Linked DNA regions of Alloalcanivorax dieselolei B5. Each later gene encodes a partner of the first gene's protein in a complex. Links are inferred from orthologs where the notes say so. Each region holds a gene or a part of one and is shown in the gene's direction. Other genes may lie near its edges.

Region 1 (16,462 bases):
GGCACCGCTTCCAGCAGCTGTTCCAGCATGTGGATGAACCCCACCAGCATGGCTTCCACCACGAAGGCATGGATCCGTCCCGGGTCGGCATTGGCCACCAGCGGGAAAATCACCCGCCCCCCCTCCTCGCGCCGGTCCATGTGCCATAACGGCGCCCGCAGCCCCAGGTAGCGCCGCGCGGCATCGAGGCCATCACCGAGAGTGGCACTGGACAGCGCCAGCAACCCCACCGGACCATGCAGGGTAATGCGCATGGCCCGGGCATAGCGGAATCCCAGACCGGCGGAGCCGGCCATATCCAGGGCCTGTTCGGCGCAACGCTGGGCCTGCTCCAGCGGCACCCGGCTCTGCGGCGCCAGCAGCTGTTCACGGCTTTCGCCCACACCGCCCAGCAAAGCGGCAGGGTCCTTGCCCAGCCCTTTCATCACATCACACAACAGCACCACATAAATGCCGGGGATACCGGCATCAAACCAGGCACGGCCCAAAGTCACCACAGGTTGGCCCTCCACGACAAGACCCGTCACCGCTACTGGAGCATATTGACGGACAACCCACATTGGCAGAATCGCCAGGAGAGCCCGATGCGATTGTTTTCCCGTCGACGTACCGCATCACGCCAGCCGATCAAGGTGCGGCGCATGAACTTCGATTTCAAAGGTCTGGAGAAAGCCGGCTATTGGTATGGCGACGATCCGGTGGCCACCCATCTTTTGAACGTCCTCTCCATCACCTTCCCCGACGGCGAGCGCTTTTTCGTGGACGCGGTACGCGCCTTCCGCGACCGCGTCGACGACCCGCAACGGCAGAAGGACATCTCCGGCTTCATTGGCCAGGAGGCCATGCATTCCCTGGAGCACAAGGCCTTCAACGATCTGGTGGCGGGACAGGGTTACGATGTGCTGGTCGAACGCGCCCTGAACGTGACACAGAAGCTGCTGGCCGGCGCCCGCAAGCATTTACCGCCGGAGCGGCAATTGGCCGCCACCGCCGGCCTGGAACACATCACCGCGATCCTCGCCGACACCATTCTCGGCCACAAGGACGTGATCGAAAACATGGATCCCTCCGTGCGCCCCTTGTGGGTCTGGCACGCCATCGAGGAAACCGAGCACAAGGCCGTGGCCTTCGAGCTGTACCAGGATGTGGACGGCGACTACTGGCAGCGCCAGCGCGCCTTCCTGATCAGCACCGCCTATCTGATCACCTTCACCAGCTATTTCACCTGGCAGTTCCTCAAGCACGATGGTGTCCACCGGCAACCACTGACGCTGGCCAAGGGGCTGTGGCGTCTGTTCGGTTACCGTGGCGTGATCAGCTCCACCGTACCGGCCTGGTTCCGCTATCTGAGCCCGCGCTTCCATCCCTGGGACGACGACAACACCGATCTGGTGGCGCAATGGCGGGACACCCTGCCGGAGCCGGCGGTCAGTTCGGTGGCGTAAAGGCAATTGACAGTTGATAGTGGACAGTTGACAGCGAAAAGAAAAATGCGGTGATGCAAAGTTTGTTTGCGTATCAGCAAAGAGCAGAGAATTAATGTTTAGGAGTAGAGAGGCCGCACTCAAGTTTTGGGCGCGGCCTCTTTGCTTTCGGATCAACAGGTCGTGTCTCGCGCCGCTGTCAACTGTCCACTATCAACTGTCAACTGCTTTTTCTATCCCTCTTGCAGCAGCTTCCTCAAATCAATCAGGGAAGCGTTGGCGCGGGACAGGTAGTTGGCCATGACCAGGGAATGGTTGGCGAAGATGCCGAAGCCGGAGCCGTTCAGAACCATCGGGCTCCACAGGGTTTCCTGGGTGGCTTCCAGCTCACGTACCATCTGCCGGAAGCTGACCGTGGCGTTCTTCTTGCGCAGCACATCGGCGAAATCCACTTCCAGCGCGCGCATCAGTTGCACCAGCGCCCAGGACGCCCCTCTCGCTTCATAGAAAACATTATCGATTTTCAGCCACGGGGTTTTCACCATCCGTTCCTTGCTGTCCAACTGCGTCACCGGGGTATCGTCCTCGGTATCCAGAGTGGTGCGCCCGACGCTGCGGCTGAGATCCTGGCTGAGGGCGCCAAGCCGGTTCTGTACTTCATTGAGCCAGGAATTCAGGTTGTCGGCGCGGGCGTAGAATCGGCCATCGCCGCTACGCAGGCTTTCCAGATAACGCTCCAGCGCACGGATACCTCGGCGGTATTCGCTTTCCGTGGCGGGCATGGCCCAGCTTTGGGAGTCGAAGTTGAACTGCGGTTCGGCAATCGCCAGATTACGGTCTTCCTGACTCTGGGATTGGGAGCGGCTCATATCACGGCGCATCACCCGCACCATATCCCGTAACTGCACCAGCACCCCGAACTCCCAGGACGGCATGTTATCCAGCCACAGGCGATGCGGCAGAACATCGTTGCTCAGGTAGCCGCCCGGCTTGTCCAGCAGGGTACTGGCCACATTGATCACTTCCTGGGTCGTGACCTCTCCGGTTTTCGCATCGGCGAGCGCCCGCACTTCCTGGAGATCCGGCTCCCAGCTCCAGTACCAGCCGAGCAGTACATCCACCAGAAGCAGGATCACGATCAACCACAGGGCGCCTTTCCATATCCGGTTATTGGCCGGATCCAGCAACCGGTCGCCCATCTTCTGGGAGAACTTTTCATTACTCATCGGTGATCCCCACTCGCGTCCTGTCAGGCCGGCAGCGGCCTTTTCCATCATGTCGGAGCCCGGGCTCGGGACTCCACGGCATTGTGCGCCAATATAGCAGCCTTTGTCGCCAACGACAGGGCCCGTGCCGCCGGCGGCAGCGGTCTTTGCGTCCATTTCGGCATGGGGGCACAATGCGTTCTTCGCCGCCGCTCTTAAAGCCCCTTTAATCCGCAAGGCGCAGACTGGGAACCGATCCGCGCCGGCGGCCTCTATATCTACCCGGGGTATACAGAAAATGGATAGCGCCAGGGCCGCCGCCGGCAGGTCGGGGCCCCGCTCTTTATGTTTGGGGGAAACCGGGCCAGGGACAAAACCGGTTATCTGGAGAAATCGATGACACAACGCTTGCGTTCACTATTATCCCTTTTTGTGCTGGGGCTGCTCGCCGGTCCCGCGCTTGCGCTGTCTCTGGGCGGCAGCGGCGGATTGGGCAACGACCAGCCGCCCACGGTGGACGAAGCGATCCAGGTAATGGCGGATGCCGATTGGGACAAGCAGACGGTGCTGGTGGGCTTTGAACTGCTCGACGACGTCTATCTGTACCGCCAGCGCTTTGAGTTCATTCTCCGCGACACCAACGGCAACGTTCTCGATGACTTTTCCGCGTTCCAGATGCCCGCGGGCAAACCGAAGGTGGACCCCATATTCGGTGACGTCGAGGTGTTCTACCAGCGGCTGGAAGTGACGTTGCCGTTGCGCAGCGTGCCACTGGCCGATACCGAGTTGGAAGTGCGTTATCAGGGCTGCATCGAGGATTTGCTGTGCTACCCACCGGCCAGCAAGACCTTCGCCTTCGAGGAGCCCCGTCCCGGCAAGCCCGCCACGGCGCTGAACGCTGCCGCGCCGGCCACCGCGCCAACCGCCTCCGCAAGCGACGAGGGCTTTCTGGAGACGTTGTTTTCAGAGGACGCCAACGCCTTTAATCGCTGGATCTCCGGCCAGAGCCTGGGGCTGGTGATCGGGCTGTTCTTCGCCGGCGGTCTGCTGCTGGCGTTCACGCCCTGTGTGTTCCCGATGATTCCGATCCTCTCCGGTATCATCGCCGGTGAGCAACACCCCAGCGCCCGCCGTGGCTTCCTGCTCAGCAGCGCCTACGTGCTCGGCGTGGCGGTGCCCTACACCCTGGCGGGGCTGCTGGTGGCCCTGTTCGGGGCCGGACTGAATCTTCAGTTCCTGCTGCAACAGCCGGCCGCGATCATCACCAGTGTGGTGATCTTCGTACTGCTGGCACTGGCCATGTTCGGCCTTTACGAGTTGCAATTACCGGCGGCCCTGCGCGACCGGCTCAACCAGACCGGTCCGAAGCGCAAGGGGCTGGCCGGCGCCGCCCTGCTCGGCATGATCTCCGCCCTGGTGGTGTCACCCTGCGTCACCCCGATCCTCGCCGGCGCCCTGATCTATGTGGCCGGCAGCGGCGACGCCCTGACCGGTGCCGCCAGCCTGTTCGCACTGTCCATTGGCATGGGTGTGCCGTTGATTCTGTTCGGCACCGGTGGCGGCCATTTGCTGCCCCGGGCCGGCCTGTGGATGGAAGAGATCAAACGCTTCTTCGGCGTGGTCATGCTCGGCGTCGCCATTTGGCTGCTGGACCGCATCGTGCCGGCGCCGGTGACCCTGGCCCTGTACGGCCTGTTGCTGGCCATTTACGGCGTCCAGCTGGGCGCCCTGGAACCGGTGAAAGAAGGCGGCTCCCGTCTGCGACGGGGCCTTGCCCTGGTGCTGACGCTGTACGGGGTGATTTTGCTGATCGGCGCCGCCTCCGGCGCCCGCGACCCATGGCAACCGCTGGCCCACTGGCAGCAACCGGCGGCACCGGCCACCGCCACTTCCGGCACGGCGCAACCCGCCGCGACCACGGAAGACCACGGCCCCTGGCGCACCCTCACCGGTCAGGCGGCGCTGCGTCAGGCCCTGGCGGAGTCCTCCCGGGCCGGCCGGCCGGTGCTGGTGGACTTCTTCGCCGAGTGGTGCGTGGCCTGCAAGGTGCTGGAAGAAACCACGCTGAGCCATCCGGATGTGCTGACCACCATGAAGGGATTCGATCTTTATCGGGTGGATATCACCGACATCAACAGCGAAAACCAGGCGATCATGACCGAATACAACATCTTCGGTCTGCCCAGTCTGGTGTTCTTCAGCCCCGCTGGCGAGGAAGTCCCGGAATCCCGCGTGCTCGGCGAGATGAGACCGGAGCGCTTCATCCGCCATCTGGAACAGACCGTTTTGCCGGTCACATCGGGCTGATCCGGGGCCCCGGATGCTGGCACGCAACACGCAGGCACGCTTGCACGCCATGTTTGCCAGGCTGGTGTGAAACGGAAAGGTTGGATTGCTCGGGAAGGTAGTCATCGCTGGATCCGGCGATCAAACTTCGGGTTTAGCGTGCAAGCGTGTTGCGTGATTGCGTGATTGCGTGATTGCGTACAAGCGAATCGGTACATGTAACGAATAGTGTAAAGTTCTTTTTTCGCCGGGCGATTCCCCCTAGACTGCAAACTTCGGGAAAAGCCCCGGCCTGATGCCGTTTTTCCCTCCTGTTCACCGCAGATAACGACACATTCAGGGGTATCCATCTTGGCCACCATTCTGGTTCTGCACGGACCCAACCTGAATCTGCTCGGCCAGCGCGAGCCGGACAAATACGGTGCCACTAATTTGGCGGAAATCGACCAGGCCCTGCAGATCCGGGCCCGGAAGGCCGGCCATCATCTGCAGCATATGCAAAGCAATGCGGAATACGAGTTGATTGAGCGCATCCATGCCGCCCGCGGGGAAGGCGTCGACTTCATTCTGATCAACCCGGCCGCCTTCACTCACACCAGCGTGGCGCTGAGAGACGCTCTGCTGGCGGTGAGCATCCCGTTTATCGAGGTGCACCTTTCCAATATTCACCGGCGCGAAACCTTTCGCCATCACTCTTATTTCTCGGACATCGCCGAGGGAGTGATCTGTGGTCTCGGCGCCGACGGTTACCAATTGGCGCTGGACGCGACCATCCGCCGTCTGGGCACCGACGACGACATCTGACCTTTTAACATCAACAGCTCCCAACAGGACTGGACATGGATATTCGAAAAATCAAGAAATTGATCGAGCTGCTGGAAGAATCCGGAATCGAAGAACTGGAAATTCACGAGAACGAAGAATCCGTACGCATCACCCGGGGCGGCTGGCGCAACGCCGCGCCGGCCCCCGTCGCCCCGGTGGCGGCCGCTCCGGCAGCCCCGCAAGCCACTCCGGCGGCCGAGCCGGAACCGGCCTCCCCGGCCGGCCATCTGGTGCGTTCTCCCATGGTGGGCACGTTCTACCGGGCCTCCTCTCCCGGCGCCACCCCATTTGCCCAGGTGGGCCAGAAGGTCAACGCCGGCGACGTGCTGTGCATCGTCGAAGCGATGAAAATGATGAATCAGATCGAAGCGGACAAATCCGGCACTATTGATGCCATCCTGGTCGAGGACGGCGAACCGGTGGAATTCGACCAGCCGTTGTTCTCCATCGTTTAACGGAGGTCGAAATGCTGGAAAAAGTCGTCATTGCCAACCGCGGCGAGATCGCCCTGCGCGTGCTGCGCGCGTGCAAGGAAATGGGCATCCGTACCGTGGCGGTGTACTCCAAGGCGGACCGCGATCTGATGCACGTGCGTCTCGCCGATGAAGCGGTGTGTATCGGCCCGGCGCCGTCCACCGATTCCTATTTGAACATCCCCGCCATCATCAGCGCGGCGGAAGTGACCGACGCGGATGCCATTCACCCCGGTTACGGCTTCCTGGCGGAAAACGCCGACTTCGCCGAAAGCGTGGAACGTTCCGGCTTCACCTTCATCGGACCGCGCGCTGATACCATCCGCCTGATGGGCAACAAGGTGTCCGCCATCGAGGCGATGAAAAAAGCCGGCGTCCCCACCGTCCCCGGCTCCAATGGTCCGGTGGGTGATGACCCGGAAGCCACCCAGGCCATGGCCGAGCAGATTGGCTATCCGGTCATCATCAAGGCCGCCGCCGGCGGTGGCGGGCGTGGCATGCGCGTGGTGGAACATGCGGATCAATTGCTCAATGCGGTGACCCTGACCCGTTCCGAAGCGAAAAACGCTTTCGGCGATGCCACCGTGTACATGGAGAAATTCCTGCAGAAGCCACGCCATGTGGAGATTCAGGTGCTCTCCGACGGCGCCGGCCACGCCATACACCTCGGCGACCGGGACTGCTCCTTGCAGCGCCGTCACCAGAAGGTGGTGGAAGAGGCTCCGGCCCCCGACATTCCGGCTCACCTGAAGGAAGAAGTGGCCCAACGCTGCGTCAACGCCTGCAAGGAGATCAATTACCGGGGCGCCGGGACCTTTGAGTTCCTGTACGAGAACGAAGGCTTCTACTTCATCGAGATGAACACCCGCGTGCAGGTGGAACATCCGGTCAGTGAGATGATCACCGGCGTCGATATCGTCAAGGAACAGTTGCGTATCGCCGGCGGCGAAGGCCTGACATTGCAGCAGGAAGACATCACCTTCCTCGGTCACGCCATCGAGGTGCGGATCAATGCCGAGGATCCCAACACCTTCGTCCCGAGCCCCGGCAAGATCAGCTACTTCCATGCACCGGGCGGCAATGGGGTGCGGGTGGACTCTCACGTCTATGGCGGCTATACCGTACCGCCCTACTACGACTCACTGATCGGCAAGATCATCACCTGGGGCGAGAACCGCGACGTGGCGTTTGCCCGCATGCGTAACGCTCTGGACGAGATCGTGGTGGAAGGCATCAAGACCAACGTGGCCCTGCACCGGGACAAGATCTTCCGCGACACCGCGTTCAAGGAAGGCGGCGTGGATATCCACCACCTGGAAAAGAAACTGGGTAATCATTAAGACATCGCGGTCCTTTCTTTGTATGGAAAGGGCCGCGATGCCTCAGCCCAGCAAATGCCGGACCCGCTCCGCCACCTCGCCGATCTCATGGGACGGCAGGTCGGCGGCATCCCGGTAGCCCACCAGTAACGCCTCCACCAGATCATCGCGCAGATGCGGACGATCTTCCTCGCAACGCAGAAAGTGCAGCCAGTTACGGCGCCGGGCCCAACGAGACATGGACCAGGGCCGCACCCTCATATCCAGTACATCGATCAGGCCAATGCGCAGACCGTCGATGACGATGTTGCCCGGATGCACGGAACGGAAAAACACACCCAGCCGGTGCAGCCGGGCGATAAACACGCCCACCCGGTACATCAGTTGGGTGTCCACCTGCCCGCGAGCCAGCATCTGACGCAGCGTCAGGCCCGGCATCGGCTGGTACACCGCCACCGTATGCGGCTCACCGAGAATGCGGTGCAGGCTTTCCACCTCCAGGGTGGGGATGCGCAGTTGCGCCAGTTGCCGGGCATGGCGGGCGAAACGTACCGCCGCCGGGGACAACAATTCGCGATTGAAGAAACGCTTGCGCCGGAAGTATTTCAGGTAGCGACCGTCGCGCAGACGCAGCACCTTGATGCCGTGCCCGTCGCGCTCGACCACTTCTGAATGGCTGATCACGTCCTCCAACTGCTGACGACGGAGGGGATGAATCCGAATCATGGGAAAACGGCTCCTGAACCGCTTTAAAGGCGACCACCGCTAATGGGGGCGCAAATATGGGAAATCAATGATCGCGAACGATTATTTGCGATCACCTACGAGCCTTATTTACGAGCCTTATTTGCGAAAGAAGTGCGGCAGAATCGCCGGAGTGCGCGCCATATAATCCAGATAGCGATGGCCGTATCGCTCCAGCATACGTTGCTCTTCCCTGGGCAACTGCAGCAAGTAAACCATTGTAAAGGTCAAGGCCGCGGCGGGGCCAGCCAGCCAATTCTGTAACAGCAGCAATTGCGCCAGGGACCAGAGCAGCATGGCGGCGCAGGCGGGATGGCGTAGATAGCGATAAACACCGCTTTCCACCGGCCGTCGAGAGCAGCGGGCCAGATCCTCCTTGGCGCGCCAGAACAGCCAGACCGCGGCGCTGCCAAGCAGCAGCCCCAGCCAGGCCATCTCATCCATGAACACGATGTCGGCGAACTCGAACCAGGGCACCATCATATCCAGGAAAGGGATCACCACCATGGTGCAGAACATCATGCCGATCAGAATGATTTGCTCGAGATCCGGCGAGGGGCGCGTCAGCGCACGCGGACGCCGCAAACGCGGCATCGCGAACTGATACAGCAAGGCACTGGCGATTACCATCAGCACCAATATCAACTCGGCGGCATCTTCAGTCATAGGCAAGTCAGTCCGATAGACGAATCCGGATAGTACCCCTTAACGGCCGGTGGAAAAACCGTCACGCTCACGCCCGTCACGGAGAAACTTTATCCCGGCGCCGTTATACTGCCGCTTCTCCATGGAGGTGTCATGACCTGGCAACAACTACATCTGGCTTCCGACTCGCAACAGGCGGACGCCCTGCAAGACGCATTGGAAACCCTGGGCGCGGTGGCGGTGACCCTGACCGACGGCGCCGACCAACCGGTATTCGAACCGCCGCCCGGCGCACGGCCGCTGTGGCGGGCCACCGTGGTCACCGCCCTGTTCTCGGACCAGGACGACCTGGAAAAAGTTCTCCAACGTCTGGATGCGCTGGGCCTGACGCCCCAGGATCACCGTATCGAGCGGCTTGAGGATCAGGTCTGGGAGCGGGCCTGGATGGACGACTTTGCCCCGATGCGCTTCGGTGAACGGCTATGGATTGTGCCCACCTGGTGTGAGCCGCCGGATCCGGAGGCGGTCAACCTGCGTCTGGATCCGGGCCTGGCCTTTGGTACCGGCACCCATGAAACCACCGCGCTATGCCTGGAATGGCTGGAAGCGGCGCCGCTGGCCGGCAAACGCGTGTTGGATGTGGGCTGCGGTTCCGGCGTACTGTCCATCGCCGCGTTGCTGCTTGGCGCCGGGCAGGCCCTGGGCAATGACATCGATGAACAAGCCCTGCTGGCCAGCCGCACCAACGCTGAAGCCAACCGGGTGGCCGACCGGCTCGATCTGTGTCCGGCGGACGCCGTGCCGGCGGGTTTCCAGTGCGACGTTCTGGTCGCCAACATTCTGGCGGCACCGTTGATCGAGTTGGCACCGACACTGGCCAGCTATTGCAAACCGGGGGCGCTGCTGGCGTTATCGGGCATCCTCGCCGAGCAGGCCCAATCCGTGGCGCGGGCCTATCGGCCCTGGTTTGATCTGTCGCCGATCGAGCAGCGCGGAGACTGGGTAAGAGTGGACGGGGTTCGCAAGCTGTCCGCATAACAGTTGCGGCGAGGCACCATGATTCGGTAAAACTCCCTACACAGTCACTACACGAAAAATCCGACCCACGGATCGCCAGCGCATGACCGGCCCTTACAAGACCCGCTGCCCACACTGTGAGGCGCAATTCAAGATCAGCGACGAGCATCTGGCCCAGGCCAAGGGTGCGGTGCGGTGCGGCTCCTGCTTGCGGGTCTTTCAAGCCACTGAGCATTTTCTGGAAGGCCCGCCGCTGGTGCGGGAAGAAACGCGGCCACCAGCGGCGGACTGGTCAGCGGCACTGCCCGAGGAAGCACCGGCTCCGGCCGTTGATGACCATGCTCACGCCCGCGCGGAAGACAGCGGCCAATTGCAACTGAGCGACAGCTTCCTGTCCCTGGAAAAGGAAGACCCGGTCCCTGATCTGGATCTGGAGTTGGGCAACCATCCCCATGAACAAACCGATGAATCCTGGGCCGAGGCCCTGCTGCGGGAGCTGGAATCGGATCCCGAGCCGAAGCCGGAGCCAGTAGCCGCCGACGCCGCACCCGCAACGCCGGAACCCGACCGCGCCGAGGCGGAAGCGGCCATGGACGACGCCTTTGACTTTCTCAACGGCCCGGCCACCGCCCGTTCGGCGGCGCGCCGCGAACGGGATACCCCTCCCCGCCGTGGTCCGCTGGCGCTGCTCGGTTGGGCAACTGCTTCACTGGTGGCCCTGGCGGTGCTGGCCGGCCAGTATCTGATTTTCCATTTCGACACCCTGAGCCGGGACCCGCGCTGGCGTCCTGCTTTTGCCGAAGCCTGTGCGGTGGCCGGTTGCACCCTGCCGCCAAGGGTGGATGCCAACCGCCTGCGCGGCACCAATCTGGTAGTGCGCAGTCATCCACGGTTCGACAATGCCCTGGTGGTGGACGCTCTGCTGTTCAATGAGGCGTCCTGGCCGCAGCCGTTTCCGGAGCTGGAACTGACCTTTATTGACCTGCAAGGCAAACCGGTGGCCCGGCGGCGCTTCCATACCGACGAGTACCTGCGCGGGGAACTGGCCGGCGCCGAGACCATGCCGATCCGCACACCGGTACACGTTTCCCTGGAAATCGTCGACCCGGGGAGCAAGGCGGTCAGCTACCATCTGCGGCTGCTGCCGGCGGCGGAAACACCGGCGGCGCGGCTTTCCGATGCCCACTGACCCGCAGAACCCCGGCACCGGCCTTTTCTCCCGGCGCCGGTGCCTCTATGATTGGCGCCCCCATGCCGGAGTCTCCACCCGGTGAACCTGCTGCGTCCAACCGAGGACAATCATGCGCATCGGCCCCCACGCCCTGCCCAACCCGGTGATCCTGGCCCCCATGGCCGGCGTCACGGACCGTCCGTTCCGGCGGCTGTGCCGGGAACTGGGCGCCGGTCTGGTGGTGTCGGAAATGGTGACCTCGGACACCCGCCTCTGGCAGTCGGCCAAATCGTCGCGCCGTCTTGATCACAGCGGCGAGCCCGGCCCGATCTCGGTGCAGATCGCCGGCGCCGATCCGCGCATGATGGCGGAAGCCGCCCGCGCCAATGTGGACCTGGGCGCCCAGATCATCGACATCAATATGGGCTGTCCGGCGAAAAAGGTCTGCAAACGGGCCGCCGGTTCCGCTTTGCTGTCCGAGCCGGAACTGGTGGCACGGATTCTCCAATCGGTGGTGGCCGCCGTGCCGGTACCGGTCACTCTGAAAATCCGCACCGGCCCCACCCGCGACAACCGCAACGCGGTACTGATCGCCCGCATCGCCGAACAGTCCGGCATTCAGGCGCTGGCCATCCACGGCCGCACCCGCGCCGACCGCTTCAATGGCGAAGCGGAATTCGAAACTATTGGCGAGGTGGCACGCTCCGTGGAGATCCCGGTTATCGCCAACGGTGATATCGATTCCCCACAAAAAGCGCAACGGATACTGCAAAGCACTGGTGCCGGTGGTATCATGATCGGCCGCGCTGCTCAGGGTAACCCCTGGATATTCCAGGATACGGTGCATTACCTGGAGCACGGTCGTTTAGCCCCGGCGCCATCGGTGGAAGAAGTACGCGCTCGCGTGCTCGCTCATTTGAGTGACTTGCATGACTTCTACGGCACGTATTCCGGTGTGCGCATCGCTCGCAAACATCTGGGCTGGTACACCCAGAATCTGCCGGGCGGGGAGCATTTCCGGCGCGGATTCAACAACCTGGAAAAGGCCACCGACCAACGGCGGGCCATCAAGCAGTTTTTCCAACAGATCAGCGCCAGCAGTGACCGGTTGCGCATCGGTTGCTATGGCGGGGTGTCTGCCCGGAACAAAGACGGAGCATTGGCCGCATGACCCTTTCTTCCATGAAGACAGTCACTGCACGGACACTGACAGAAATGAACACCGCTGAATCGCGTAAACCGCATCTGACTCTCGCCCGCAGCGAAACCCACGATACACTGCGTAACTGCGTGCGACGGTCCATCACCGACTATTTCAATCAGCTGGATGGGGAAGCGGTCAGCGACCTGTACCAGATGGTGCTGGCGGAGATGGAAATCCCGCTGCTGGAAAAAGTCCTGGAATACACCCGTGGCAACCAGACCAAGGCCGCTGAGCTACTGGGCCTGAACCGCGGGACGCTGCGTAAGAAACTCAAGCAGTACGGTTTGCTGTAAGGATAACCCAGAATGCCGAGGGCAGTTCAGACTGCCCTTTTTTATTGAGTATCGCTAACACGCAACACGCTGGCACGCAACTGACAACCCCCGCTCCGCTCCACACCAGGCGTGCAAGCGTGTAGCGTGTCGGCGTGCAAGCGTCACCAAAGGTGACTCTCCCATGAGCAAGGTGGTAGAACGCGCGCTGATCAGCGTTTCCGATAAAACCGGTATTGTCGACTTCGCCCGGGCCCTGGCCGACCGGGGCGTGGAACTGCTCTCCACGGGCGGCACTTTCCGTGCCATCCAGGAGGCCGGCATCGCCGTTCGCGAAGTATCCGATTACACCGGCTTCCCGGAAATGATGGACGGACGGGTGAAGACCCTGCACCCCAAAGTGCACGGTGGCATCCTTGGCCGGCGCGGCCAGGATGATCAGGTCATGGCGGATAACGACATCCAGCCCATTGATCTGGTGGTGGTGAACCTCTACCCCTTCGAGCAGACCGTCGCCGACCCGGATTGCAGCCTGGAAGACGCCATCGAGAACATCGATATCGGCGGCCCCACCATGGTGCGCTCCGCGGCCAAGAACAATGCCCATGTGGGCATCGTCACCGACGCCGGCGACTATGGGCGGGTCCTGGAAGACATGAGCGCCAACAATGGCGCCCTGTCCGATGAATTGCGCTTCGATCTGGCGATCAAGGCGTTCGAGCACACCGCCGCCTACGACAGCGCCATCGCCAACTACTTTGGCCGCCGGGTCGGCAACGGCAGCGCGGACTTCCCGCGCACCATCAATCTGAATTTCGTCAAGGCCCAGGAAATGCGCTACGGCGAGAACCCCCATCAGAAGGCGGCGTTCTACACCGAGCGGCAACCTGCCCAGGCGTCCGTGGCCACCTCTCGCCAGTTGCAGGGCAAGGAACTGAGCTACAACAACATCGCCGATACCGATGCCGCGCTGGAATGCGTCAAGTCGTTCACCAAGCCGGCCTGCGTGATCGTCAAGCACGCCAACCCGTGCGGCGTGTCGGTGAGCCTGGACGGCATTGGCAAGGCTTATGAGCTGGCGTTCCAGACCGATCCGGAATCCGCCTTCGGCGGCATCATCGCGTTCAACCGTGAACTGGACGCGGACACCGCCAGGGCGATCGTCGACCGTCAGTTCGTGGAAGTGATCATCGCACCGAAGGTCAGCCAGGAAGCCCTGGCGGTCACCGGCGCCAAGAAAAACGTTCGCGTGCTGGAATGCGGCGAGATCAGCGGAGCTCTTAACAACCCCGCCACGGGCGCTCTCGCCGGACTGGACTACAAGCGGGTCAACGGTGGCCTGCTGGTGCAGGACCGGGACGTCGGCATGATCACCGAGGGCGATCTGAAAGTGGTCACCAAGCGGGCGCCGACGGAAGCCGAGATGCACGACCTGATCTTCGCCTGGAAGGTGGCCAAGTTCGTCAAATCCAACGCCATCGTCTACGCCAAGGACCGGCAAACCGTGGGCGTTGGCGCCGGCCAGATGAGCCGGGTCAACTCCGCCCGCATCGCCGCCATCAAGGCCGAACACGCCGGCCTGGAAGTGAAAGGCTCGGTGATGGCGTCCGACGCCTTCTTCCCGTTCCGCGACGGCATCGACAACGCCGCCGAGAACGGTATCCGCTGTGTGATTCAGCCGGGCGGATCGATCCGCGACGAGGAAGTCATCGCCGCCGCCGACGAGGCGGACATGGCCATGGTCTTCACCGGCATGCGCCACTTCCGCCATTAACCGGCCAGCAACGGAGACACACGGATGAAAGTTCTGATCATCGGTTCCGGCGGCCGCGAACACGCCCTGGCCTGGAAAGTGGCCCAGGCGGAGCACGTGGAAAAAGTGCTGGTGGCGCCAGGCAATGCCGGCACCGCCCGCGAAGCCAAGCTGGAAAACGTGGCGGTGGACGTGCTCGATCTGCCAGCCCTGGCTGACCTGGCCGAGCGCGAGCAGGTGGCTCTGACCATCGTCGGTCCGGAAGCACCGCTGGTGGAAGGCGTGGTGGATTACTTCCAGGAGCGCGGCCTGCGCTGCTTCGGCCCGGGCAAGGCCGCGGCCCAGTTGGAAGGCTCCAAGGCCTTCACCAAGGATTTCCTCGCCCGCCACCAGATCCCCACCGCCGCTTACGGCAACTTCACCGATGTGGACGAAGCCCTGGCTTACGTTCGCGAGCAGGGCGCGCCGATCGTGATCAAGGCCGACGGCCTGGCCGCCGGTAAAGGCGTGATCGTCGCCATGACGCTGCAAGAGGCGGAAGACGCGGTACGCGACATGCTCGCTGGCAACCGTTTCGGTGACGCCGGCCACCGCGTGGTGGTGGAAGAGTTCCTCGACGGCGAGGAAGCCAGCTTCATCGTCATGGCCGACGGCGAGCACATCCTGCCCATGGCCACCAGCCAGGACCACAAACGGGTGGGCGACGGCGACACCGGCCCCAATACCGGCGGCATGGGCGCTTATTCACCGGCGCCGGTGGTCAGCGACGACGTGCACCAGCGCATCATGGATCAGGTGATCCGCCCCACCGTGGCCGGCATGGCCGCGGAAGGCATGCCCTATACCGGCTTCCTGTATGCCGGCTTGATGATCGACGCCGCCGGCCAGCCCAAGGTGATCGAGTACAACTGCCGTTTTGGCGACCCGGAAACCCAGCCGATCATGATGCGTCTGCAATCGGACCTGGCCGGGCTCTGCCAGGCGGCTCTGGATCGCCGTCTGGATCAGGTGGAAGCCCAATGGGATCCGCGCCCGGCGCTCGGCGTGGTGCTGGCCGCCGGCGGCTACCCGGACGACTACGGCAAAGGGGACGCCATCGAGGGACTGGACCAGGCCGATTCCGATCTGGTCAAAGTGTTCCACGCCGGCACCCGCGAGCAGGACGGCCAGGTGGTCACCAACGGTGGGCGGGTACTCTGCGTCACCGCCCTGGGCGACAGCGTGGCCGAGGCGCAACGCAACGCTTACCAGGGCGTGGCCAGGATTTCCTGGAAAGACGCCTACCATCGTACTGATATCGGCTATCGCGCCGTGGCGCGGGAACAGAGCTAGCTTCCCTGCCGATTACCCCGGCGGCCTGACCGGCCGCCGTCAGTCCACGCAGGGAGTTCCATGCCTGAATCGCTGCCGTTGTTTCTGCTGGCCGTTGCCATCGGTACCTATATTCAGGCCGTCACCGGTTTTGCTCTCGGCATCTTCTTGCTGGCCGCCGTGACCCTGCTCCATCTTGGCTCGATCCCCGCCACCGCCACCGCGCTGAACATCATGAATCTGGCCCTGGGCGCGGTGGTGGTGGTGCCCCAGCTCAGAAAGGCGGATGGCCGTATCGTCGCGCAGAGCCTGATCGGCCTGGTGCCGGCCATGGTCATCGGCGTGCTGCTGCTCGGCTATCTCAACAGCAACGCCCAGAACCTGCTCAAGGCCCTGCTCGGCGCCGTCATCATCGCCGCCGGCCTGGTGCTGGTGTGCCGCCCCGATCCGCTGCCACGGCGTTCCTCGCCGGCCGCCTTTGTCGGCACCGGCTTCCTGGGCGGGTTCTTTGGCGGCCTGTTCAGCGTCAGCGGTCCGCCCATCGTCTATCAGCTCTATCGCCAGCCGATCCCGGTCCAGACCATCCGCATCACCCTGCTGACCCTGTTCTCGCTGGCTTCACTGGGGCGCCTGGTGGTGGTCGGACTGCACGGCGATCTGACCCTGGATGTGGTCAAGATCGGCCTGCTGTCGCTGCCGGTGGTGGCGGTGATGGCCTGGGTCGGCAACCGCTTCCCGCCGCCGGTCAGTGAGCGCACCCTGCGTCGCGGCATCTTTGTCTTGCTGATGCTGTCCGGCGGCGGCACCCTGTTG
Region 2 (14,616 bases), 1.8 Mb from region 1 along the record:
TCACGGTATCGGCACCAGTGAGGTGGAGCATGTGCTTGCCACCCAGACGCTGGTGGCCAAGAAGATGAAGAACATGCAGGTGAAGGTGGAGGGCGACCTCGGCCCCGGTGTCACCGCCAAGGACGTGGTGCTGCACATCATCGGCGTGATCGGCACCGCCGGCGGCAACGGCCACGCCATCGAATTCGCCGGCAGCGCCATCCGCTCGCTGAGCCTGGAAGGCCGCATGACGGTCTGCAACATGGCCATCGAGGCCGGCGCCCGTGCCGGCATGGTGGCGGTGGACGACACCACCGTCGATTACGTCAAGGGCCGTCCGATGGCGCCGACCGGTGAACAATGGGCACAGGCGGAAGCCTACTGGCGCACCCTGGTGTCCGATGACGACGCCGAATTCGATACCGTGGTGGAGATCGACGCCGCCGACATTCGCCCGCAGGTCTCCTGGGGCACCAGCCCGGAAATGGTGGTGGCGGTGGATGCCAGCCTGCCGGATCCGCAGGCGGAAAACGACGAAGTGAAACGCTCCGGTATGTTGCGCGCCTACGAGTACATGGGCCTCAAGCCGGGCATCAAGGTCGGTGACATTCCCGTGGACCGGGTGTTCATCGGCTCCTGTACCAACTCGCGGATCGAGGATTTGCGCGCCGCCGCCGATGTGGCCAGGGGACGCAAGAAAGCGGATTCGGTGAAGCAGGTACTGGTGGTGCCGGGCTCCGGTCTGGTGAAGAAGCAGGCGGAACAGGAAGGCCTCGACAAGGTCTTCATCGAAGCCGGCTTCGAGTGGCGCGAGCCCGGTTGCTCCATGTGTCTGGCGATGAATCCGGACCGTCTGCAACCCGGTGAGCACTGCGCCTCCACCTCCAACCGGAACTTCGAGGGCCGGCAGGGCAACGGCGGCCGCACCCATCTGGTGAGCCCGGCCATGGCCGCCGCCGCCGCGGTGGCCGGTCATTTCGTCGACGTGCGGGAATTGGGGTAAGCGATCATGGAAAAATTCGTCAAGCATGAAGGGTTGGTGGCGCCGTTGGATCGCGCCAACGTGGACACCGACCAGATCATTCCGAAGCAGTTTCTCAAATCGATCAAGCGCACCGGCTTCGGGCCGAACCTGTTCGATGAGTGGCGTTATCTGGACGAGGGCTACCCGGGCCAGGACAATGACGCGCGGCCGAAGAACCCGGATTTCGTCTTGAATCAGCCGGTTTATCAGGGTGCCACGGTGCTGCTGGCCCGCCGCAACTTCGGTTGCGGCTCCAGCCGTGAGCACGCGCCCTGGGCGTTGATGGATTTCGGTTTTCGCGCGGTGATCGCGCCGAGCTTCGCCGATATCTTCTACAACAACTGTTTCAAGAACGGCCTGTTGCCCATCGTGCTCTCCGAGGCGCAGATGGAAGAACTGTTTCAGGCCGAGGCGGCCAATCCCGGACTGCGTCTGACCGTGGACCTGGAAGCCCAGCAGGTGCGCACGCCGGACGGCAAGGCCTACGATTTCGACATCGATGAGTTCCGCAAACACTGCCTGCTCAACGGCCTCGACGAGATCGGCCTGACCCTGCAGGAAGCGGACACCATTCGTGCCTACGAGGAACGCCGCCGGGCCCGCGAGCCCTGGGTGTTCGCCGAGCACGCGAACCACTGATCAGGACAACACCACGGAAGCGAACCATGAGCCACATTCTGATTCTGCCGGGTGACGGCATCGGCCCGGAAATCGTCCAGGAAGCGGTGCGCGTACTGCGTGCCGCCGAGCAGCGTTTCGGCCTCGACATCAGCCTGGACGAGGCGCCGGTGGGCGGCGCCGCCTACGATTTGCACGGCGATCCGCTGCCGCAGTCCACGCTGGACAAGGCACGCGCCGCCGACGCCATTCTGTTCGGTTCCATCGGCGGTCCCAAGTGGGACACCATCGAACGGGACAAGCGCCCCGAGCGTGGCCTGCTGCGGCTGCGCTCCTCGCTGGGCCTGTTCGCCAATCTGCGCCCGGCGATTCTGTTCCCGCAACTGGCGGACGCCTCCTCGCTGAAACCGGAAGTGGTGTCGGGCCTGGATATTCTCATCGTCCGTGAACTGACCGGCGGCATCTATTTCGGCCAGCCGCGCGGTATCCGTGAGGAGAACGGCGAGCGGGTCGGCTTCAACACCGACGTTTATTCCGAATCGGAAATGCGCCGTATCGCCAAGGTGGCGTTCGAACTGGCCGGCCAGCGCAACAACAAGGTCTGCTCGGTGGACAAGGCCAATGTGCTGGAAGTCACCGAGCTGTGGAAAGAGGTGGTCACCGACGCCGCCAAGGACTACCCGAATATCGAACTTTCCCATATGTACGTGGACAACGCCGCCATGCAACTGGTGCGCGCGCCGAAACAGTTCGACGTGATCGTCACCGGCAACCTGTTCGGTGACATCCTCTCCGATGAAGCCGCCATGCTCACCGGCTCCATCGGCATGCTGCCCTCCGCGTCCCTGGACGAAAACCGCAAGGGCCTGTACGAACCCTGCCACGGCTCGGCGCCGGATATCGCCGGCCAGGGCATCGCCAACCCGCTGGCCACCATCATGTCGCTGGCCATGCTGATGCGCTACAGTCTGGAGCGCGGCGACGTGGCGGATGCGATCCAGGCCGCGGTGGAGCAGGTTCTCGACCAGGGGCTGCGTACCGCGGATATTTACACCGAGGGCACGCGCAAAGTGAGCACCGAGGAAATGGGCGCCGCCGTGGCCGAAGCACTGGCTCGCGGTTGATCGGCGCCTGAACCCATAGATTAAGAAGGGGCAACCCCTTCGGGAGACAAGTCTCAATGAAGAAAGTCGGTTTTATCGGCTGGCGTGGCATGGTCGGTTCCGTATTGATGGACCGCATGCGTGAGGAAAACGATTTCCAGGACATCGAACCGGTGTTCTTCTCCACCTCCCAGGTGGGCCAGGCCGGCCCGGATGTGGGCAAGGAAATTCCGGCGCTGGGCGACGCCAAAAGCGTCGATGAGCTGAAAAAACTGGACGTCATCGTCACCTGCCAGGGCGGCGACTACACCAATGAGGTGTATCCCAAACTGCGCGAAGCCGGCTGGCAGGGTTACTGGATCGACGCCGCCTCCGCGCTGCGCATGCAGGACAACAGCGTCATCGTGCTGGACCCGGTGAACCGCAAGGTGATCGACCAGGCGCTGGACAACGGCGTCAAGGATTACGTCGGCGGCAACTGCACCGTGAGCCTGATGCTGATGGCCCTGGGCGGTTTGTTCAACGCCGGTCTGGTGGAGTGGGCCAGCGCCCAGACCTACCAGGCGGCCTCCGGCGCCGGCGCCCAGAACATGCGCGAGCTGATCGCGCAGATGGGCACCATCCACGGTGCCGTGGCGGACAAACTGGCGGACCCGGCCAGTGCCATTCTCGACATTGATCGTCAGGTGGCGGACACCATGCGTTCCAGCGATCTGCCGCAACAGCATTTCGGCGCGCCGCTGGCCGGCTCGTTGCTGCCGTGGATCGACAAGGAAATGGAAAACGGCCAGAGCAAGGAAGAATGGAAAGCCCAGGCCGAGACCAACAAGATCCTCGGGCGCGGCGACCAACCGATCCCGCTGGACGGCACCTGTGTGCGCATCGGTGCCATGCGCTGCCACGCCCAGGCGCTGACCGTCAAACTGACCAGGGATGTGCCGCTGGACGAAGTCCATGCGCTGCTCAGCGAAGCCAACGATTGGGTGAAAGTGGTGCCCAACGAGAAAGAGGCGACGCTGCGTGATCTGACGCCGACGGCGGTAACCGGCACCTTGACCGTTCCGGTGGGGCGCCTGCGCAAGCTGAACATGGGCGGCGAATACCTCAACGCCTTCACCGTCGGTGATCAGTTGCTGTGGGGCGCCGCCGAGCCGCTGCGCCGCATGCTGCGGATTCTGCTGGAAAGATAAATATCGCTGGCACGCTTGCACGCCGGCACGCTGGCACGCTAAAACCCGGGGGGCGTTGCACGACCCTCATGAGCCGGGTTTGGCGTGTTGGCGTGCCGGCGTGTTGCGTGTAAGCGCTGTTCCCAACCATGGGACGGCAGTCGTCCTGGAGGAAAATGCAATGTCGATGGAACCCGGATTGGCGGTGGTTGGTGCCACCGGCCTGGTGGGCGATGCCCTGCTGGAGCAACTGGCGCAGCACAAGGTGCCTTACGGAGAGCTGTTCCTGCTGGCCTCCGAAGAGAGCGAAGGCAAGTCGTTGCGGGTGGGCGGCCGTTCGCTGACGGTGCAGCGGCTGGATGGCTTCGACTTCTCCCGCGTGGCGCTGGTGGTGTTCGCCGCCGGCGCCGCGGTGTCCCAGGAATGGGCGCCGCGCGCGGTGGATGCCGGAGCCATGGTCCTGGACCTGTCGCCGGCGTTTCGCTACGAGCCGGACGTGCCGTTGCTGGTGGCCGGGGTCAACGACGAACAGATTCCCGCCGCCCGCGAGCGTAACCTGGCCGCCGCCGCCGACGCCGCCACCGTGCAACTGATGTTGGCGTTGAAGCCGCTGATGGCGATCTCCGAATTGCAGCGGGTCACGGTGACCCAGTTGCAAGCCGCCTCCTCCTCGGGGCGCAATGGCGTGGAGCGTCTGGCCCGCCAGAGCGCGCGTTTGCTCAATGGCATGGAGGCCAGCGAAGGCGCGGAACCGCAATACGCCTTCAATCTGCTGCCTACCGTCGGGCGTCCGCAGGACAACGGCTATACCAGCGAGGAATTGAAACTGATGCTGGAAGCCCGGCGGGTGCTCGGACGCCCGGACCTGGCCGTGGATGTCAGCTGTGTGCAGGTGCCGGTGTTCCACGGCCTTTCTCAGGTGGTGGTGGTGCGTGGCAGCTTGCCCATCGGCTTGGCTCAGGCACAGGCCTGCTGGGACGAGGCGCCGGGTCTGGCCCAGGATGACGGCGGTGAGGGCGATGGTGCCTCCCCGGTGCGGCAGGTGAAGGAAGAGCCGCTGGTGCGGCTGGCCCGCGCCCGGGAAGACGTGGACGGGCAGGGCGAACTGAGCTTCTGGACCGTGGCCGATAACATCAAGGCCGGCGCCGCCCGCAATGCCGTCCTGCTGGTGGAGCAACTGCTCGCCGGAGCGTGAGCCCGCATGCACACCATTCGCTGCCAAGGCGGCTTCCCACGGACCAGACCACTCAGCCCCTGTAGGAGCCAGCCCTGCTGGCGAATGAGGGCCCGGCAAAAGATTCGCCAGCAGGGCTGGCTCCTACAAAGGCCTTGTAGCGACGTGTATGCGGGCCAGAGGCAATTCGCGGGCAAAGGAAGTGCTTACCCCCTCGACAACCCCCATCCCACCAGAATAAAGTCGTAGCTCTCGGGCCGCCCTGACGGCTCGGGATGGGGGCGTTTCAATTCACGGTTGGGCGCGCATTTTTCCGAAAAAACCATGAAAAATGCGCACTTACTAGCAATATGTGACGCAGTTTCTAGGTTTATACCCCGTCGTCGGGCACAATCGAATGCGGACTTTCTGACCAGAGCGTCTCAGAATAAGGTTTGTTTTCTCTGGATTGTTCCAGACCTTATTCCGAGACTCGCGGAAAGAAATCCGCAGCGTGCCTGCCGGCTCAGAGGGCGGGGAATACAGAATAAGTAACTGGGGTTCAACCACATGCTCCGAAAATTTGGCATAGGGTTTGTCGCGCTGGCGGCGATGACGCCGGGGCTTGCGGCTGCTCTGGGGGTGGGGGAATACGAGCTTAACTCCTATCTGAACCAGCCGCTGGAGATGGACGTCGTCCTGCATGAAACCGGACGGCTGTCGACAGAGGAAATCGTGGTCAATCTGGCCCCGCAAGCGGAATTCGACACCGCCGGGGTGGAGCGCGGCTATTTCCTCAATGATTTGACTTTCGAGGTGACCTTCACCGGCGAGGGCGACGGGGTGCTGCACATCCGTTCCCGCCAGCCGGTGCGTGAGCCCTATCTCAACTTCCTGGTGGAAATCCTCTGGCCCACCGGCCGTCTGGTGCGCGAATACACCGTATTGCTGGATCCGCCCAGCTACGATGCCGGTGGTGAGGCGGTCAGTGCCGCCCAGGTTCAACCGGCGCCGGTGCCGGTTCTGCCGCAAGCGGAGCCGAAGACGGAACCGGCACCGCCCGCGCCGGAGCCCGAAGCCCTGGCGCCCGCCGTCAGTGACCAGGAGACGGAAGGAGAACCAGGAGACGAGACGGAAACCGCCGCCGAGCCGGTGGCCGAATCCGCGGAACCGAAGCCGGAACCGGAGCAAGCGGAAGCGGACTCGGACCAGGGCGGCACCGCCAGCGGCGCGACACCGGGGCGTGGCACTCTGAACGAAAGCAATGACCGCTACCGGGTGCGCTCGTCCGATACCCTGTGGCGCATCGCCGCTGATCACCGCCCCGGCGGCGGGGTCTCCGTCCAGCAGATGATGATGGCGATTCAGGAGATGAACCCGGAAGCCTTCATCGACGGCAACATCAATCTGGTGCGGGAAGGCGCGGTGCTGCGGCTGCCCAGCGAACGTCAGGCGGCGGCGATCGCCAGCAGCGAAGCCATGCGGCGGGTAGCCGATCAGACCAGCGAATGGCGCCAGCGGCGGGCGGCTAGCACCAATGCGGAGGAAACGCTGGCGGCGGCGCAACTGGATGCCACCGAGCAAAGCGATGCCGCGCCAGTGGAGCAGGAAGACGATGGTGGCCGGGTCACGCTGGTGGCGCCGGATGCCACCGCCGCCGCCCGTGACGGTGATGGCACTGGCGATGATGGCGAGGCGGCCACCGCCGCGCTGCAGAACGAACTGGCTATCCGTGACGAGAATCTGGACCGGCTGAGCCGGGAAAACAATGAGCTGCGCAGCCGCATCGATGAGCTTGACGAGCAACTGGGCACCAGTGGCGAAATGCTGCGTCTGCAAAACGAGAAGATCGCGGCGCTTCAGGAGGCCTTGCGGCAGCTTCGGGAAGGCGAGGGCGATGGCAATGTGGATGAGGCATTGCTCGCGCCTGCGCGGATAACCCCCGCGGAGATAACCCCTGAGCAACGGGCCCCGGGAGAGCCGGCGTCAGCGGAAACAGAGGACCCGGCGGCGGCCACCTCGCCGCCGGCCGACTCCGCCGCCATGGACTCTTCTACTATGGACTCTTCTACTATGGAGAGGCCCGACGGCGCCGCCGAGGCCGCGCCGAAACCTCTGTCCCAACCGGCAAGCGGCGCTGACAGTGCCGCTTCCGTGCGTCCGCTGCCGCCGGCAACCGAGCCCGCCGCCCCGGCGTCCTCCGGCTGGCTGGACTGGGTGATGCGCAATCTGCTGTATCTGGGGGCCGCCGTGGCGGCGCTGTTGCTGCTTCTGCTGCTGGCATTGCGCCGCCGCCAGGGCGGCAAGGGTGACCCGGAGGAGGACGCTTTGCCGCCATTGATGCCGCTGACGGATGACGGCGACAACGAAGACCAAGGGCCGTCCGGGCAGGACCCGATGGTGGCGCGGACCGGCGCCGGCGACGTCGATGAAGAGGATGAATCCCGTACCGCCGCGGCCGCCAGTCAGGATCCGCTGGAAGAGGTGGAAGTCTATGTGGCCTATGGCCGCTACCCGCAGGCGGCGGATTTCCTCCGTAATGAAATCAATCAGGCGCCGGGCCGTAACGATTTGAAAGTGCGGCTGCTGGAAGTGCTCAACGAGATGGGGGATCAGGCGGCGTTCCGGCAGCAGGCGGCGCTGTACGCCGGCACCGCGGTGGAACTGGACCGAGCCATCGAACGGCTGGGCGGTGGCGGGCAGGCCGGCACGGACGAGTCCGCCCCGTTATCCCTGGACGATCTGGAACTGGATCTGGCCGGTGATTTCAGCGCGCCGGCCCCGTCGGAGCACGATCAGCACGGGGCAGGGGAAGAGGACCCGCTCAATCTGGATGACTTCGAGTTCAGTCTGGACGATGACAAGGCGCCGCCGAGCGAGGCCGATGACGACGAACCGGTGCTGATCGACGACGACCCGGAAGAGGCCTTGGCCCTGGACGAGGAGCCGTTGACCCATTCCACGCTGACGGTCCGGGACGATACCCCGGTGAGTTCGGATGGCCTGGATCTGGATGATCTGGATTTTTCTTCCGGCGCGGATGACACCGACGACAGCGATGACATCGAGGGCCTGGAGCTGGACTCGACGCCGGTGGACGCCGTTCGGGAGGAACCGGTGGCCGGGACGACGCCTTCAGGATCGGACTCGCTGGAGTTCCAACTGGACGACCTGGAACTGGAATGGGACGGCGACAAGGCCGAGCCCGCTGCCGAGTCGGTCCCTGCGCCGGCCTCCGAACTGGAGAGCGACGACCAGGGCGAAGTGGGCATTGAGGATCAGGGGGATGACACCTTCGAATTCTCCCTGGATGGCCTGGATCTGGACGATGCCGGTGCCGATGAAACTCCGGAGGAGGCGATCGAACTGACCGAGCCGGCGGCCGCCGAGGCCGGCACGGAGGCGTTCGGGGACCAGGCCTTCGAGGCTCCGGCGCCTGCTGAACCGCCGGCCAGCGAAGTTCAGGAACCGGCCGCGCCGGTGGCCGCCGACGAGGACGATGATTTCGACTTCCTGGCGGAAACCGATGAGAACGCCACCAAGCTGGATCTGGCCCGCGCCTACATCGAGATGGGGGACATGGAAGGCGCCCGGGATATCCTTAACGAGGTGATCAGCGAAGGCAGTGACAGCCAGCGGGACGATGCCCGCCAGTTGCTGGAGCGCGTCGAGTAAGGCGTATTACGTGTAAGCGAAAACGCCGTTCTGTAAAAAAAGGGGGCGATGCCGTAAGGTATCGCCCCTTCCTTTTGGCGTGAAAAAACAGGCCCATCATGACCCGGATCGCGTTGGCGGTGGAATACGATGGCAGCCGTTTCCATGGGTGGCAGACCCAGGCGGACGGCGTACGCACGGTGCAGTGGCACCTGGAGCAGGCCCTGTCGCGGGTGGCGGATCATCCGGTGACGCTGATCTGTGCCGGCCGCACCGATACCGGTGTGCATGCTACCGGCCAGGTGTGCCATTTCGATTCAAACGCCAATCGCGACATGAAGGCCTGGGTCATGGGCGGCAACCGCTTTTTGCCCGACGACGTGGCGATTCGCTGGGCGGTGCCGGTGAGCGACGACTTTCACGCCCGTTTCAGTGCCTTCCGGCGCTGCTATCGCTACGTGATTTACAATGCCGGCGCGCCGCCGGCGCTGTTCCGCCGTCAGGTCACCTGGAACCACCGGCCGCTGGATGTGCAGCGGATGGCCGATGCCGCCCGGGCGCTGCTGGGGACCCATGACTTCACCTCCTACCGTTGTGTGCATTGCCAGGCCAAGTCGCCGATCAAGACGCTGCACCGGCTGGACATTCAGCAGCGCGGCCGGATGATCATCCTGGAAGTGGAGGCCAATGCCTTCCTGATGCATATGGTGCGCAACATCGCTGGCGTGCTGATGGCCATTGGCGCCGGTCACCAACCGGTGGAATGGGCCGCCGAGGTGTTGGCCGCCCGTGATCGCCGCGAAGGCGGTGTCACCGCGCCGCCCTACGGACTGTATCTGGTGGATATCGGTTATCCGGACGAGTTTGAATTGCCGAAGGAGCCGTTGGGGCCGCTCTGGTTGGAGTAGGCCAGGGAAGGTACGCTGGCGCTGGCGTGCCAGGTCTGCCTACGAAGCCGCTGTAGGAGCTTGCCTGCAAGCGAATATCCCACGCGGAAGGGCCGATTCGCCAGCAAGGCTAACTCCTACAGCGGCTTCGTAGTTCGGAAGTGTTGAATGGCATGTTCGCGTGCCAGACCCGCGCCGCTTTGCTAACATGGACGGTCCCCGCGGGGCAGGTGGCGTCGCCTGTGGCGCTGTCCTTCGGCCCGCGTTTCCTGATAGGATTTCGATGAGCACACCTCGGGTTAAAATCTGCGGAATTACCCGTCCGGAAGACGCGGTACAGGCCGCCCGCGCTGGCGCCGATGCCATCGGCCTGGTGTTTTATCCATCCAGTCCCCGTTACGTGGATCCGCGACGTGCCGCGCGCATTCTCGCCGCGCTGCCGCCGTTCGTGACCACGGTGGGCCTGTTCGTCAACGCCGACGCCGGGCTGGTGCGCGAGTACCTGCGTGAGCTGCCCCTGGACATGCTGCAGTTCCACGGTGACGAGACGCCGGAATACGGCGCCGCTTTCCAGCGTCCCTGGATCAAGGCCCTGCGCATGCGTGACGGCGCCGACCCGGCCGGGGTGGCACGCGAGTACGCCGCCGCCGGCGCCCGCGGGTTATTGGTGGACAGCTATGTGCCGGGCACCCCCGGCGGTACCGGCGAACGCTTCGACTGGGGCCTGCTGCCTCGGGAATCGGCGTTGCCGTTAATCCTGGCCGGTGGTTTGACACCGGCCAACGTGGCCGAGGCCGTGCGCCAGGTACGCCCCTGGGGGGTGGACGTGAGCGGCGGCGTGGAGGTGCGGGCCGTGACCGGCGCCACCCTCGGCGGTATCAAGGACCGCCACGCGGTGCGGGCCTTTTTGCGCGCGGCCAAGGCCTAGCCCTTGGATCGGGCCCTTCGAGCCCGGCGCGACAATCCTGACAGTACGCTATCCCAGACGAGGAGCATGAGGTGACTGAACGTCCTGATTACAAGGCATTCCCCGACCAGCGGGGCCACTTCGGGCAATTCGGCGGACGGTTCGTCTCCGAAACCCTGATGGCCGCTTTGGACGAACTGGAAACCATGTACCGGCGTCTCAAGGATGACCCCCAATTCCAGGCCGATTTCGATTACGACCTGGCCCACTACGTGGGGCGTCCTTCGCCGTTGTATCTGGCGGAACGCTGGAGCGAACAGCTCGGCGGCGCCCGCGTCTGGCTCAAGCGTGAGGATCTCAATCACACCGGCGCGCACAAGGTGAACAACACCATCGGCCAGGCCTTGCTGGCCAAACACATGGGCAAGAAGCGGGTGATCGCGGAAACCGGTGCCGGTCAGCACGGGGTTGCTTCCGCCACCGTGGCCGCCCGGCTGGGGCTGGAGTGTCACGTGTTCATGGGCGAGGAAGACATTCGCCGGCAGCGGCTCAACGTCTACCGCATGAAACTGCTCGGCGCCGACGTGATTCCGGTGACCTCCGGCTCACGCACCCTCAAGGACGCCATGAACGAAGCCATGCGCGACTGGGTCACCAACGTGGACGACACCTTCTACATCATCGGCACCGTGGCCGGGCCGCACCCGTACCCGATGCTGGTGCGGGACTTCCAGTCGGTGATCGGCCGCGAGGCCCGTGAGCAGAGTTTGAAACAGGCCGGCAAGCTGCCGGACGCGCTGGTCGCCTGTGTCGGCGGCGGCTCCAACGCCATTGGCCTGTTCCACCCGTTCCTGGAGGACGAGGGCGTGGCCATGTACGGCGTGGAAGCCGCCGGTGATGGCGTCGACACCGGCCGCCACGCGGCGCCGCTTACCGCCGGGCGCCCCGGTGTGCTGCACGGCAACCGCACCTATTTGATGGAAGACGAGAACGGCCAGATCATCGAGACCCACTCGGTGTCCGCCGGTCTGGATTATCCGGGGGTCGGCCCCGAGCATTCCTGGCTCAAGGACATCGGCCGGGTCAATTACGTGGCCGCCGACGACCAGGAAGCGCTGGCCGCGTTCCGCGAGCTGACCCGGGTGGAGGGCATCATGCCGGCGCTGGAATCCGCCCACGCGCTGGCCTATGCGCGCAAGCTGGCGCCCACCATGAGCGCGGACCAGAATCTCATCGTCAATCTGTCCGGACGGGGTGACAAGGATATCCTGACCGTGGCCGACATCGACGGCATCGAGTTTTGAGGGGGAATGCCATGAGCCGTATTCAAGCCTGTTTCGAACAACTGAACACGAGCGGCCGCAAGGCGCTGATTCCCTATATCACCGCCGGTGATCCCAACCAGGCCGTGACCGTGCCGGTGATGCACGCGATGGTGGAGGCGGGAGCCGACATCATCGAGCTGGGGGTGCCGTTCTCCGACCCCATGGCCGACGGCCCGGTGATCCAGAAAGCCTGTGAGCGGGCACTGGAGGCCGGCACCAGCCTGCGCGACGTGCTCGCCATGGTCGCCGATTTCCGCCGCCAGGACGATCGCACTCCGGTGGTACTGATGGGCTATCTGAACCCGGTGGAAGCCATGGGTTACCAGACCTTCGCCGATGCCTGCGTCAGCGCCGGCGTGGACGGGGTGCTGCTGGTGGACCTGCCGCCGGAGGAATGCGAGGACATCGCGCCGCAATTTCGCCAGCGCGGTGTCGATCTGATCTTCCTGGTGGCGCCGACCACCACCGATGAGCGCATCCGTCGCATCGGCGAGGCGGCCAGCGGTTATCTTTACTATGTCTCCCTGAAGGGCGTCACCGGCGCCGCCACCCTCAATGTGGAGGAAGTGGCGTCGCGGGTTGAAACAATTCGCAACCTTGCCCAATTGCCCATTGGGGTAGGCTTTGGTATCAAAGACGCGGCATCGGCCCGGGCTGTCAGCCGGGTCGCCGATGGCGTGGTGGTGGGCAGCGCGCTGGTCAACCAGATCGCCGCCAACGCGCAACGCCCCGAAGCCATCGCACCGGCGGTGGCGGCCGTGCTTGCCGACATGCGCTCCGCCATGGACGAATAAGCCGGTGCCGTACTCGCTTGGAGATAAGCGGGTCCCATAAAGCGGGTCAAATACAAGGGTCTAGGTAATGAGCAACAACTGGCTGGAAAAGATTTTGCCCGCGGTTCGCCGGCCGCAGGAAAACCGTCGCAACAGCGTACCCGAAGGTCTGTGGCGCAAGTGCCCACGCTGTGACAGCGCTTTGTACCGGCCGGAGCTGGAGCGCAACCTGGATGTGTGCCCCAAGTGCGAACACCATATGCGCATCGGGGCCCGCAAACGCCTGAAGCTGTTCCTGGATGAAGGCGTCACCTCCGAGATCGGTGTGGAACTGGCGCCGGAGGACCGGCTCAAGTTCAGGGACTCGAAGAAGTACAAGGACCGCCTCACCGGCGCGCAGAAGGACACCGGCGAGAAAGACGCGCTGGTGGTGCTCAAAGGCAAACTGCATGGCCTGCCGCTGGTGGCCTGTGCCTTTGAATTCAAATTCATGGGCGGCTCCATGGGCTCGGTGGTGGGTGAGCGCTTCGTGCGCGCGGTGGAAGTGTGCCTGGAACAGCGGTTGCCGTTGGTTTGCTTCGCCGCCAGTGGTGGCGCGCGCATGCAGGAAGGTTTGTTCTCGCTGATGCAGATGGCCAAGACCTCCGCCGCCCTGGAGCGTTTGCGTGAAGCCGGGTTGCCGTTCATCTCGGTGCTCACCGATCCGGTCTATGGCGGCGTGTCCGCCTCCCTGGCCATGCTGGGTGACATCAACGTGGCCGAACCCAACGCCCTGATCGGCTTCGCCGGTCCGCGGGTGATCGAGCAGACCGTGCGGCAAAAGCTGCCGGAAGGCTTCCAGCGCAGCGAGTTCCTGCTGGAGCACGGCGCCATCGACATGATCGTGCCGCGTCTGCAAATGCGCGACACTCTGCACCGTCTTCTCGCCAACATGACCCGGGCGCCGCTGTCCACGCAATGAGCGACCTTCAACACTGGCTCGAACGTATCGAGCGGCTCCACCCCAGCGAAATCGAGCTGGGGCTGGAGCGTTTGCGCCGCGTCGCCGGAGATCTGGGCGTGCGCACCCTGCCGATGCCGGTGATCACCGTGGCCGGCACCAACGGCAAGGGCTCGGTGGTGCGCCTGCTTACCGCCATGGCGGAGGCCGCCGGGCTGCGCTGCTGTGTTTATACCTCTCCCCATTTGCTGCGTTTCAACGAACGCATCCGGCTGCCCGATGGCCCCGCCTCGGACCAGGCGCTTTGCCAGGCTTTCGCGGCGGTGGAGCAGGGGCGCGGCGATACCGCGCTGACCTATTTCGAGTTCACCACTCTGGCCGGGCTGTGGCTGTTCCAGCGCAGTGACGCCGACCTGTGCATCCTTGAAGTCGGCCTGGGCGGACGGTTGGACGCGGTCAACCTGATCGACGCCGATGTGGCGGTGGTCACCTCGGTGGGGCTGGATCATCTGGACTGGCTCGGCGACAGCCGCGAAGCGATTCTGCGGGAAAAAATCGGCATCGGCCGGGCCGGCCGGCCGCTGGTCTATGGTGAAGCGGCGTCGCCTTCTAATCTGGACTCGGAACTGGCGGCGCTGGCGGCCTTGCCGCTAAGGGCAGGGCGGGAGTTCACGCTGGGCGACGGCGAAGTGGCCGTGCGGGCTGGCGATGAGCAACGCCGCTACCGGATACCAGAGCCGGCGCGTCTGGGCGATGACAATCTGGCCACCGCGATCCAGGCCCTTGCCGCCGCGGGTTTGGCGCCGGCCCGGCATATTCCCGCCCAGGTGGTGGATACCGGGCTTACCGGTCGTTGCGACCGGCGCCGTTTCAACGGCATCGATTGCATCCTTGATGTCGGTCATAACCTGGAAGCGCTGACCCGGCTGCGGCGGCGGTTGCTGGCCTGTGCCGGCCGCCGCCGGCTGGTGCTGGGCATGATGGCGGACAAACCGGTGGAGCAGGTGGTGGCGCTGTTCGCCGCCGAGCCGCTGGAATGGTATTTGTGCCGGCCGGATCTGCCCCGCGCCGCCACCGTGGAACG

What was found.
Region 2: the proteins of accC (region 1) and accD are in contact, whole or in part, in a solved structure (PDB 8UXZ), measured with the Escherichia coli proteins. The link is inferred for Alloalcanivorax dieselolei B5 from one-to-one orthologs.

What each region holds. Positions count from the first base shown.
Region 1 is NC_018691.1:1,091,116-1,107,577, reverse strand. What follows is about bases 5,513-8,379. They hold accC (acetyl-CoA carboxylase biotin carboxylase subunit), read left to right. Parts: upstream 5,513-6,206; coding sequence 6,207-7,553; downstream 7,554-8,379. Other genes in these bases: B5T_RS05000 (methyltransferase), read right to left, coding at 8,376-8,379; B5T_RS05005 (BUD32 family EKC/KEOPS complex subunit), read right to left, coding at 7,596-8,258; accB (acetyl-CoA carboxylase biotin carboxyl carrier protein), read left to right, coding at 5,755-6,195; aroQ (type II 3-dehydroquinate dehydratase), read left to right, coding at 5,513-5,719. In the rest of the region: B5T_RS05040 (AraC family transcriptional regulator), read right to left, coding at 1-497; B5T_RS05035 (metal-dependent hydrolase), read left to right, coding at 585-1,445; B5T_RS05030 (DUF2333 family protein), read right to left, coding at 1,658-2,650; protein-disulfide reductase DsbD, read left to right, coding at 3,026-4,936; more of aroQ, read left to right, coding at 5,267-5,512; more of B5T_RS05000, read right to left, coding at 8,380-8,942; prmA (50S ribosomal protein L11 methyltransferase), read left to right, coding at 9,075-9,959; B5T_RS04990 (zinc-ribbon and DUF3426 domain-containing protein), read left to right, coding at 10,042-11,127; tRNA dihydrouridine synthase DusB, read left to right, coding at 11,240-12,280; DNA-binding transcriptional regulator Fis, read left to right, coding at 12,325-12,606; purH (bifunctional phosphoribosylaminoimidazolecarboxamide formyltransferase/IMP cyclohydrolase), read left to right, coding at 12,770-14,359; purD (phosphoribosylamine--glycine ligase), read left to right, coding at 14,384-15,670; B5T_RS04965 (sulfite exporter TauE/SafE family protein), read left to right, coding at 15,731-16,462. UniProt on the Escherichia coli protein: This protein is a component of the acetyl coenzyme A carboxylase complex; first, biotin carboxylase catalyzes the carboxylation of the carrier protein and then the transcarboxylase transfers the carboxyl group to form malonyl-CoA.
Region 2 is NC_018691.1:2,923,248-2,937,863, reverse strand. What follows is about bases 11,750-14,616. They hold accD (acetyl-CoA carboxylase, carboxyltransferase subunit beta), read left to right. Parts: upstream 11,750-12,680; coding sequence 12,681-13,553; downstream 13,554-14,616. Other genes in these bases: B5T_RS12995 (bifunctional folylpolyglutamate synthase/dihydrofolate synthase), read left to right, coding at 13,550-14,616; trpA (tryptophan synthase subunit alpha), read left to right, coding at 11,810-12,613; trpB (tryptophan synthase subunit beta), read left to right, coding at 11,750-11,798. In the rest of the region: leuC (3-isopropylmalate dehydratase large subunit), read left to right, coding at 1-982; leuD (3-isopropylmalate dehydratase small subunit), read left to right, coding at 989-1,642; leuB (3-isopropylmalate dehydrogenase), read left to right, coding at 1,669-2,745; asd (aspartate-semialdehyde dehydrogenase), read left to right, coding at 2,802-3,914; B5T_RS13030 (aspartate-semialdehyde dehydrogenase), read left to right, coding at 4,075-5,088; B5T_RS13025 (FimV/HubP family polar landmark protein), read left to right, coding at 5,617-8,721; tRNA pseudouridine(38-40) synthase TruA, read left to right, coding at 8,820-9,608; B5T_RS13015 (phosphoribosylanthranilate isomerase), read left to right, coding at 9,871-10,515; more of trpB, read left to right, coding at 10,587-11,749.